DNA from 2 places in the Mesorhizobium sp. M0904 genome. Region 2 is predicted to be linked to the other one. Evidence: riboswitches for the same ligand, from Rfam matches in the RefSeq annotation. Region 2 holds a riboswitch; the other holds the start of a gene.
What was found. A riboswitch is a leader RNA that binds a small molecule or an ion and turns the genes downstream of it on or off. The one in region 2 is predicted to bind cobalamin.
Positions count from the first base shown of each region.

Region 1: it holds a riboswitch for cobalamin, as region 2 does, so the genes downstream of both, NKH80_RS20950 (DUF1636 family protein) here and metE (5-methyltetrahydropteroyltriglutamate--homocysteine S-methyltransferase) in region 2, are expected to answer to the same signal.

Region 1 is NZ_JAMYOC010000020.1:23,289-28,847, reverse strand. Features, by position in the region: gene NKH80_RS20955 (winged helix-turn-helix domain-containing protein) at 323-1,522, shown strand; cobalamin riboswitch at 1,552-1,755, shown strand; gene NKH80_RS20950 (DUF1636 family protein) at 1,794-2,228, shown strand; gene cobW (cobalamin biosynthesis protein CobW) at 2,225-3,265, shown strand; gene NKH80_RS20940 (cobaltochelatase subunit CobN) at 3,284-5,559, shown strand, end outside.
Region 2 is NZ_JAMYOC010000040.1:4,929-10,487, reverse strand. Features, by position in the region: gene metE (5-methyltetrahydropteroyltriglutamate--homocysteine S-methyltransferase) at 1-2,205, opposite strand, end outside; cobalamin riboswitch at 2,301-2,501, opposite strand; gene NKH80_RS28940 (hypothetical protein) at 3,057-3,311, shown strand; gene NKH80_RS28935 (helix-turn-helix transcriptional regulator) at 3,629-4,462, opposite strand; gene NKH80_RS28930 (MFS transporter) at 4,525-4,776, opposite strand; gene NKH80_RS28925 (transposase) at 5,066-5,559, shown strand, end outside.

The DNA of each region.
Region 1 (5,559 bases), on a different contig from region 2:
TGGCGGCCAATCCACTCTGATTACAGCACCGGACCCACTTGCGGAAGCGTGACAGTTTAACCACTGAACCGTTTTAAGGGGGCTCTATGCTGCAACGCGGCGAGGGTTAGCGCAGCGCTTTCGGCGAAGCAAGTCAAACCTTGTTCAAATCGCGGTACTGGGCGGCATATCCGGGAAAACTGGTCAGATCCGCTCCTGTTTGATTTCTTTCACTTTTCACTCCACTTTTCTCTCCTAACATGGATGCCGCCAAAACCCTGCTAGCATGGCGCGGAATCGCAGATTCTCTGCTCTGTCCGGCATCATCAGGATACCCGCATTGATGAAGGAAAAAATCTCACTTCGCATGGCCCGCCGCATCGCGCTGGCGGCACAGGGATTCAATGACCCCCGACCCGCCGGTACACCCGACCGCCGACATCTGGCCCGCGTGCTTGCCCGTACCGGCCTGCTGCAGATCGATTCCGTCAGCGCCGTGGTGCGCGCCCACTACATGCCGCTCTATTCGCGGCTTGGCCCCTACAAGCTGGCGCTGCTCGACGACGCCGCCATAACGCGCAAGCGCATGGTCTTTGAATATTGGGCGCACGAAGCCTCCTTCCTGCCGGTCGAGACCTATCCGCTGATGCGCTGGCGCATGCAGCGGGCCGAGCGCGGCGAGGAAATGTACAGCGGACTGGCCAAATGGGGCCGCGAGCACGCCGCCTATATCGAAGACATCTATCGCGAGGTCGCCGAACGAGGCCCGATCGCGGCGTCGGCTTTCGAAGGCCAGAAGGGTTCGGGCGGCTGGTGGGGCTGGAGCCATGCCAAGCACGCCTTCGAATGGCTGTTCTGGGCCGGCCGCATCACCACCGCGCATCGCCGCGGCTTCGAACGGTTCTACGATCTGCCGGAGCGCGTACTGCCGCCCGCGATACTCGCTCTACCGGTTCCCTGCCCCGAGGACGCCCACCGCGAATTGCTGCGCATCTCCGCCCGCGCCCATGGCGTCGCCACGGCAGGCGACCTGCGCGACTATTTCCGCCTCTCGCCCGCCGATATTAAGGGCCGCATCGAGGAGCTGGTCGAGGCTGGCGAGCTGTTGCCGGTGAGCGTCGACGGCTGGAGCAAAACAGCCTATCTCCACAAGAACGTCCGTTTGCCGCGCAGGATCGAGGCGCGCGCCTTGCTTGCGCCGTTCGATCCCGTGGTCTTCGAGCGGTCGCGCACCGAGCGATTGTTCGACTTCCACTACCGCATCGAGATCTACACGCCGGCCGAAAAGCGCCGGTATGGCTATTATGTGCTGCCGTTCCTGCTCGGCGACAGCCTCGTCGGGCGCGTCGACCTCAGGGCCGACCGTCCGGCCGGCGTATTGCGCGTCCATGCCGCCTATGCGGAGCCCGGCGCCCCGCCACAAACCGCTGCCGAACTCTTCGAGGAATTGAAGCAGATGCAGGGCTGGCTCGGGCTTGAGCGCATCGAGGTGACGGCTGCCGGCGACCTTGGCCGGCCGCTCGCAGATATCGCCGCGTCATAGACGTGCGTTGACACGACTGCCTCCACAAGCCTAAATCCGTTCCAGACGGTCCCCTGCCCGCAACGGCAGGGGCCAAGAGGGAATGCGGTGCGAAATCTCGATTTCAAATCCGCGGCTGTCCCCGCAACTGTAAGCGACGAGCCAAGGCCGAAAACCACTGGGATATTCCCGGGAAGGCGGCACCAAGGCGATGACCCGCGAGCCAGGAGACCTGCCGTCTAGGACATAAGAATCCGATCGCCTGGCGGGTTTTCCGGGCAAGGAGCCTGATTTGGAACGCGACAGCAGTTTTTCGGCTGAGACAGCGGATTTATTGTCCGGCCCTGACGATTCCCTGGCCGGCGTTACCGTCATCGTCTGCTCTTCCTGCCGTGACGAGACCGGTTCGGACGCTCATCCCCGCGCCGGCGAACTGCTCGCCGAGGACACGCGCCGCGCCGCTTCCGGCGAAAACATCAAAATCCGCACCGTCGAATGCCTCGGCAATTGCAAGCGCCGGCTCAGCGCCGCCATGCTGCGCGGCGGCTGCTGGAGTTACGTCTTCGGCGACCTGACCGCGACCAGCGGCGCCGATCTCGTGACCGGCGCAAAGCTGTTCGCCACCTCGACGGATGGGCTCATTCCGTGGCGCGGCCGTCCCGATTGTCTGAAGCGCGGTCTGGTTGCCCGCATCCCTCCCCTCGACCTTTTGAAGGACTTGATATGACCGCTGCCTCCCTTTCGCGCGTCCCCTGCACCATCGTTACCGGCTTTCTCGGCGCCGGCAAGACGACATTGATCCGCCATTTGCTCGAAAACGCCAAAGGCAAGCGGCTGGCCATCATCGTCAACGAGTTCGGCGACATCGGCATCGACGGCGAGATCCTGAAGGGCTGCGGCATCGACACCTGCCCCGAGGAAAACATTGTCGAGCTGGCCAATGGCTGCATCTGCTGCACCGTCGCCGACGATTTCGTCCCGGCGCTCGACCAGATCCTGTCGCTGATGCCGAGGGTCGACCATATCCTGATCGAGACGTCCGGGCTGGCCCTGCCCAAGCCGCTGGTCCAGGCCTTCCAGTGGCCGTCGGTCAAGAGCCGGGTGACCGTCGATGGCGTTATCGCCGTCGTCGACGGACCGGCGCTGGCTGATGGCCGCGTCGCCAACGACATGGACGCCCTGCAGGCGCAGCGCACGCAGGACGAGACGCTCGAACACGACGATCCGGTCGAGGAAGTATTCGAGGACCAGCTCGCTTGCGCCGACCTGATCATCCTGTCGAAGAGCGACCTGATGGACGCAGCCGGCTCGGCCCGTGCCAATGCCGTCATCGGCAAGCATGTTGCGCGGGCGGTGAAGATCGTGCCGACTTCGCAAGGCAAGGTCGATCCGTCGGTGCTGCTCGGCCTCGGCCTCGCCGTCGAGGACGACATCGAGAACCGCAAGACCCATCACGACGACGAGCTCGACCACGAACATGACGATTTTGACTCGTTCGTCATCGACATCGCGTCCGTGTCCAACCCGGACGAGCTCGCACAACGCGTCGCCACGGCGGCGGCGGAGGAAAACGTGTTGCGCGTCAAGGGCTTCGTCGAGGTTGGCGGCAAGCCGATGCGGCTCCTGCTGCAGGCCGTCGGCCCGCGCGTCAACCATTATTACGACCGCGCCTGGACGGCTGAAGACGATCGCCGCTCGCGCCTTGTCGTCATCGGCCTGAAAGGGCTGAACCGCCCGGCGATAGAGCGTATCCTCGCCGGCTGACCCCAGGTACGAGCCGCGATGCACATCCTCACCACCACATCCGCCTCGCTCGACGATCTCGCCGAGCCTGTCGATCTCAGGCAAACGCCTGCGGATGTCGTGGCCCTGTCCTTCACCGACAGCGACCTGGCCGGGCTGGCGGCGGCGTGGAAGGCGGATGCGGACCGCCTGCCCTCGATGCGGCTCGCCGCCTTGCGCGACCTGCGCCATCCGATGTCCGTCGACCTCTGGACCGAGAGCGTCGCCCGCCACGCCAAGGTCATTCTGGTCCGCATTCTCGGCGGCTACGAGTGGTGGCGCTATGGCTGCGACCAGCTCGCCGTTATCGCGCGAAATCGCGGTATCAAGCTGGCGCTCCTACCGGGCGAGAGCCACGACGAGGATTTGCGACTGATCGAAGGCTCGACGCTGCCGCGCGAGGAGTTGGACGCCCTGCTGGGCTATTTTCGCGAGGGCGGGCCGGCAAATATGACGGCGCTGGTGCAGAGGCTGGCAAGTCTCGCTGGATCGGGTGCGGCGGTAGCCGAACCTGTTAGCGTGCCAAAGGCGGGATTTTACGAGCCGGGGCTGGGGGTCGTCCCCCTCCCCCTCGAGGGGAGGGTCCGGCCGAAGGCCGAGGGTGGTGTCCTCTCCGAAGCGTGCCAACACTTTGAAGCGCGCCGACAGAAAAAAATGTCGAGCACTGCCGCAACGACCCCACCCGGCCCTTCGGGCCACCCTCCCCTCGAGGGGGATGGGGACGTCGTGCCAATTCTCTTCTACCGTTCGATGCTGCTCGCCGCCGACGTCGCGCCCATCGACGCACTTTTCGAAGCGCTGAGCGCGCGCGGCATGGCTCCCGTGCCTATCTTCGTCTCCAGCCTCAAGGACCCGGCCTCACTCGCCTTTGTTGAAACCGCGCTTGCAACGCTGAAGCCTGCCGCCATCATCACTGCCACAGCTTTCGCCTCCGGGGCCGAGCCGGGCGTTGAAACCCTGTTCGACCGCGCCGGCGTGCCGGTGTTCCAGGTCATCGTCGCAACCACCCGCCGCGACATCTGGCAAACCAATCAGCGCGGCCTGGCGCCGGCCGACCTTGTTATGCATGTCGTCCTGCCCGAGCTCGACGGCCGCATCCTGGCCGGCGCCATTTCCTTCAAGGGCGAAAGCGAAACCGATCCTGCATTGGCCTTCCGCGCCTTCGCCAACCGGCCAGAGCCCGACCGCGTCGCGCAAGTGGCGAACCGTATCGAGGCATTCGTGCGCCTGCAGCGGACGCCGCGCGCGGAACGCAAGCTCGCCATCCTGATCCCCGACTATCCGAGCGCCCCCGGTCGCACCGGCTACGCCGTCGGCCTCGACGTGCCGTCCAGCGTGCTGGCAATGCTGCACGACCTGAGCGAACAGGGCTACGCCGTTGAAAGGATTCCGCAAACGCCAAGGGAGTTGTTGGATTTGCTGGAACGGGGCAATGGTGGGCTGAGACTGGACGATTATCTCGCTCTTTCTGCAGAGTTACCGACTGCGGCACTCGCTGCCGTGGAGGCGGCATGGGGTAAGGCGGAAGATGAGACAGGTTCGCGCGAGGCGCCCCCCTCTGTCCTGCCGGACATCTCCCCCTCAAGGGGGGAGATTGGCCGTTTCGCCGACGGCACCCGTTCTGCAACCTCAGTGATTGGCGAAACCGGCAATGAGAGCGCAACCTCCCCCCTTGCGGGGGAGATGTCCGGCAGGACAGAGGGGGGTGTTCAAGCGCCTGCCGTCGCCAAATTCCGCTTCCGCACGGCCACGTTCGGCAACATCACCGTGGCGCTCGCCCCCGATCGCGGGCGCTCAGTCGACCGCCGCGCCGACTATCACGACCCGACATTGCCGCCGCGCCATGCGCTGGTCGCCTTTGGCCTCTGGCTGCGCCAGTCGCTCGGCATCCATGCAATTGTCCATGTCGGCGCCCACGGCACGTTGGAATGGCTGCCCGGCAAGACCGTTGCGCTCAGCGAAAACTGCTTTCCCGAAATCGTCACCGGCGCCCTGCCCGTCGTCTACCCCTTCATCGTCTCCAACCCCGGCGAGGCAGCGCAAGCCAAGCGGCGCGTTGCCGCCGTCACGCTTGGCCATCTGCCGCCGCCGCTGACCGGCGCCGGGCTGGACGAAAACCAGCACAGGCTCGAACGACTGGTCGACGAATATGCCCAGGCCGACGGGCTCGACCGCCGCCGCCGCGACCGCCTGGCGAAGCTGATAGTCGAAACGGCGGAAAAGACCGGCCTCGCCTCAGAGGCTGGTGTCGCCAGGACCGACGCAGCCGACGAGGC
Region 2 (5,559 bases):
GACGAGATCCGAAATCTCGCCGACTTCCGGGACCCGTGGTGAGTGAATGTCGTAGACTCCGGGCCCGATTTCATTCGGATATTTGGAGCTCGTGAAGGCGTCCAGCAGTTCCATTTTCGAGCGCGACGTCTCAATCGAAATGACATCCGCATCCATTTCAGCGATCGCGTCGATGATCTCGTTGAACTCCGAATAGCACATGTGGGTATGGATTTGAGTCGCGTCCTTTACACCCGTTGAAGCGATCCGGAAGCATTCGACAGCCCAGTCGAGATAGTCGTTCCAATCAGACTGGCGCAGTGGCAATCCTTCGCGAAACGCGGCCTCATCGATCTGGATCATCCTTGCGCCGGACCATTCGAGATCCGTCACTTCGTCGCGGATGGCGAGCGCGATCTGGCGGCATGCTTCGGAGCGGGGTACGTCGTCGCGAACAAATGACCAGTTGAGAATGGTCACTGGGCCTGTGAGCATTCCCTTCACAGGGTTTTTCGTAAGCGACTGGGCGAACTGCCACCAGCGCAGCGTCATCGGATTGGGCCTCGATACGTCGCCGAAGATGATGGGGGGGCGCACGTAACGCGACCCATAGCTCTGCACCCAGGCATGCTGGGTGAAGGCGAAGCCGGACAGCTGCTCGCCGAAATGCTGTACCATGTCGTTTCGTTCGAACTCACCGTGCACCAGCACGTCCAGCCCGATCTCTTCCTGCCAGCGAATTGCAGCCTCGATCTCCTTCTTCAGGAAGGTCTCGTAGTCGACATAGCTCAGCTGGTCCTTCGCATGAGCGGCCCGCGCCCTGCGTACCTGCGGCGTCTGCGGGAAGGACCCGATGGTCGTCGTCGGGAACGGCGGCAGCCCGAGCGTGCCGGCCTGGACTCTGGAGCGCTCGGCAAAAGCGCTCTCTCGTCGCTTCATGCTGTCGTCAATGCTGGCGATCCGCCCCTCAACCAGCGGGTCATGGATCTTCGTGGATGTCACGCGAGTGGCGGCAGCCTCGGCAGACGCTTTCAACGCGCCTGCCACCGCATCCCTGCCTTGGGACAGGGCCCGGGCAAGCAACACCAACTCGTCGGTCTTCTGGGCCGCGAAGGCGAGCCACGACCTGATGTCCGCGTCGAGTTCCGTCTCCATGCGGAGGTCGATCGGCACATGCAGCATCGAGCAAGAAGGCGCGATCTCGACGCGGTCCAAGGGCCAGCCGGCGACGATCGGTTTGATGCGGTCGAGAATGGCGGGCAGGTTCGCACGCCAGACGTTGCGGCCATCGATCAAGCCAAGCGAGAGCACCAGATCCTTCGGTGCGAGCCGACCCACCGTTTCCAGCTGCTCGGGAGCGCGCACGAGATCAATATGCAGCCCGGCCAGGGGCAGAGAAACCGCGGTTTCGAGATTGTCTCCCAGCGGCCCGAAATAGGTAGCCAGCATGATCTTCAGCTCGGGCGCGGCTTTCGACAGCTGGCCATAGGCGAATTCGAACGCAGCTCGTTCGTTCGGGTTCAGATCGAGGACAAGCGCTGGCTCATCGATCTGCACCCAGTCGGCTCCAGACAGCTTCAGCCTCTGCAGGAGTTGCTCGTAGACGGGCAGCAGCCGCGGCAGGAGCGCGATGGGATCGAATCCTTCGGCAGGCGATTTCGCCAGCTTGAGGAAGGTGATCGGTCCAAGGATGACTGGGCGTGTGTGAACGCCGAGAGCTTTAGCCTCGATGAAGTAATCGACCGGTTTCGTCGACGAGAGGGCGAACGTCTGATCATCGTTGAGTTCCGGCACAATGTAGTGATAGTTGGTGTCAAACCACTTGGTCATTTCCATCGCGGTTACATCAGACCGATGAGCCGCCTGCTGGTGACCAGCGTGTCGACAATCCTCCGTCTGACCCTGGTTGCCCCGCGCCATTGCGAAGTAGATGTCAAGTGGAACCTCGCCGCTATTCCAGCCGTAACGGGATGGAACGGCGCCGACCATGGCTGCGGTGTCGAGCACATGGTCGTAGAGCGAGAAGTCGTTCGACGGGATTTTCGACACGCCGCGATCGTGCTGCTCCTCCCAGCTAGCGGCACGGAGAGCCTTCGCGGTCGTGAGAAGGTCGGCAGCGGACGATTTTCCGGACCAGTAGCTTTCAAGCGCGAATTTCAGTTCTCGCCGACGACCGAAGCGGGGCACGCCGAGCGTTGCTACAGGAATTTGCTGAGAGACAGTCATGCCAGACCCCGATGGTTGGGGCGTCGGTGACAAGGAAGACGCTAGCAGGCCGGCACGAACGCCAGGCTGCAGCGGCCACCGAGACACCCCGCCCGTGGACGTAATTCGCCGTGGCAGGTCTCCTGGCTCGCGGGGTCATAGCCTCTACCCGTCTTCCCAAGGCTATTCGCCTCAGTGACATGAGTGGGGTTGGCTCGCCGCTAACAGTTGCGGGGGCAGCGCCGGCATCGCACCGGCTTCCCTCTTAGCTCCGCTGCGGCAGCGCCGTACGGAGAACCACGACGCGGGAGACAATTACAGCAGTTCGCTTCTTTGTCAACGCCGCATAAAGAAATGTTTATGTCGTTATGTTAAATTTCCGTTGGCATGTTCCAAAGGTCGCCTCGAAAGCGAAAACTGTGGAAGCCTTGAGCGGCCGGTAAATCAAAGCAATGACGCACGGCGCCCTTGTCCAGGAGGATAGGAGTTCGTCGGCTGCCGGCAGCAAACATACCGGCAAGCGCCGTGGTGCTGCTTAGCGCATCATGCGAACCACCTCGGCGTCGAACTTCGGCTCCGAGGTTCCGACCGCTTCGTTGGTGATCTGCTCGCGACCATATTCGGCTCAATGGCGAGGCTGTTGCCCATGTGGAAGCTGTTGGCCGTGATGCCCTCGGTGATATGACACAACGATTTCGGGGGGAGCACACCGAGGCCAGGCGCAGCGGCGTGTTGCGAAGTGATCGAGGCCAATGTCTCGAACTGCTTGTTCGCAGCCCACCGGCTCAAGGTAACCCGGCTCAAACCACCGGGCCAGCTCAAGTCCTGTCCAAATGAGGCCTGAGCGGCAAATCGTCGTGCACGCGCACGGTTTGGCGTTCGATCTTGTGATGCGTCTTGGGCGGACAATCGCCACGGTGCAGCGCGCAGAAGCGGTCCCCAATTGGGAAACCGAGGGCGGTGAGGGCAAGCCAGCGCCACAGGCGGAAGGGGACTTGGACCTGTTTGCCCTGCTGGACCACAAGTTCGCGACACAGGGCCTCAAGGAGAAGACCAAGAGTGATTATGCGCGGGACCTCGCCAAATTCATCAAAAGCAGCGGGCAGTCAAAGTTCGGCGCCGATTGACATGGAGATAGCCATCGCGGCGGACCGCCCAGGCGGACCGCAAGCCGGAATACAACCGGGTGCACGCGGCCAACCTCGTCCACAAGATGGCGTCGGGCACACACCGGCGATGGGAGAGCGGACCGTGGAGTGCAGGAACTTCACGCCTATCCACGCTCCCGTGGACGTGTCCTGCGGCACATCGGCAGCGATATTGAGGAGGCAGTTGAGCTTCTGGTCGAGCACTCTTACCTGCCACTACCTACGCTTAACGTCATCTCGTACTGAAAACGCACCACGCAAGGTCGAGATGTAACATGCGCCCTTCGTGGATGGTTCTAAGCTTCCTCGGGCGCGGTCAATCTGTGATAACGGTCGCTTGGAACCTCCATCACCGCGACGCGATCAAGGTTGGCGTATCGCGCTCGGTAGTAACCTTCTTCCTCCACTTCGGCGAAACTACACTGGGGAACGTCAAAGGTCGCAGCTTCCAATCCGAAGAAAGTCGTAGCGGTTTCCTCATCCAAGAAGTTCCACTCATCTTCTCCGTCGTCATATGTGACGCGAACATAGGAGGCCATGCGCACGGCTTCCTGATCACCCATCTCTGCGATGATGGCATCGCATTCTTTCTTCAGCTTTCCTGAAACCTCACCCTTATCCCAGTCATCCAAAGCCCGATAGATTTCTGGATGATAATACTCTGGCATCTCCTCTACATCGTCACCGATAAGCTCAATGGTGCGGACATATTGCGGATTTATCAAGAGTATTTTGTTGTCAAGGCTCCAACAATACAGCCATGGCCTGCTTGTGTTATTTCTACGCAGATTATGAAGTTCCTTCAACTGACGTAAAATCGATTCACGCGCCTTTTCATCGATAGGATATTGGCGGCTGCCAAGAGACGTCTTGATTCTGAGCGTGCCGTATCGCGTTTCGGCATCGGCAATTGCAAACGGGCTCGTGCGCCACTCCTCGACATCAATCTTCCAGCCCAGCAGCTCCTCGACCGTGCATTTCAACGTGAGACAAAGGTCCTTGATCTGCTCGACGTTCAACTGCGTTTTGCCTGTTTCCCAACGGGCCACAGTCTGTTGCGTCGTTGCCATCTGCTCTGCCAAATCTTTTTGAGTCATGCCCAGTCGAACCCTAAGCTCTTTCATGTTCATAACTCACCTCGCGTGTTCAACACACGCATTGTGGATGAATTAATCTAACACGTCAAGCGTGTTCAAAAATCGCAGCATGTGTTTTTAGGGCGTCTTCGAGGCTCCGGCAGCCGTTCGTGACCACTTGCGCAAGACACAGGGCTGGTACACAGCACGAATGGGCGATCAAAAATTACTGCTGCGATGCTCGTCATCAGCCAAGCTGCCGCCGCACCTTCCACTAGGGTGCCAAGGTTCGAAATGAGTGCAGCCGACCATAGCGAACGGAAGGTCTTGTGCTCAAAAGGAACGAGTGAAGATGTTCTCTTCGCCATTGTGGGAAGCCTCGGGATTGACCGCGGGGCTGGATTTGTTTCGCCTCACTCAACCATGGCCTCGCCGTACAAGCCAAGCTGCCACAGTGCGCGCCTGCTAACTCAGAAAACTTGGCGGCCTTACAGGCATGCGCAGGACGCGCGAAGCCGCTCAAATCTCCCCAGATGGGTCAGCCATCGAAGACCGGCATCACTTGCCCGTTGAGCGGCTATACGATAATGCTCCGCGCTAAGCAGGAAGCGCCAAAAATTCGAGCGGCGACTTCATTCTCCTATTCAGGAAGGAACTATGAGGCGGCAGACGCGACCATTCACCGTGGAAGTCAAACAAAAGCGCAATTATGAAAAATCCGCACGTTCCATCTGGGGCAATTTCGACATCGCCGCGGCGATGGCCGAAACAACAAACGAAGTCGAGCCGTTAAATCGTCAGCTTGTTGACTCTACTGTAGTGGCCCTTGATGCTGAACCTTTGCACAAACCTCGAGTGGAGCATTTCATGGCCAATCCCCTGGAAACCGAGTCAGCAGTAGTTCATAGCGAACCGGCAGACAAAGCGGAAACGCCAAAACCGAAGACGAGAGCGCGGCGGTCGAGGAAGCCAGAAGCTGAGGCGAGCGCGCCTGCCCGCAAGGAGGGCGCCAAGCCGATATCCGCGACCACTGAAGCACCGCCGTCAGCGCGAACAGGCCGAAAGAGCTACTCCGCGAAGGATCGTGCCCAGAAGCTGGCGCAGATCGAGACCTCGATCGGCGGCGGCGCTACTCTCAAGAGCGCGGTGAA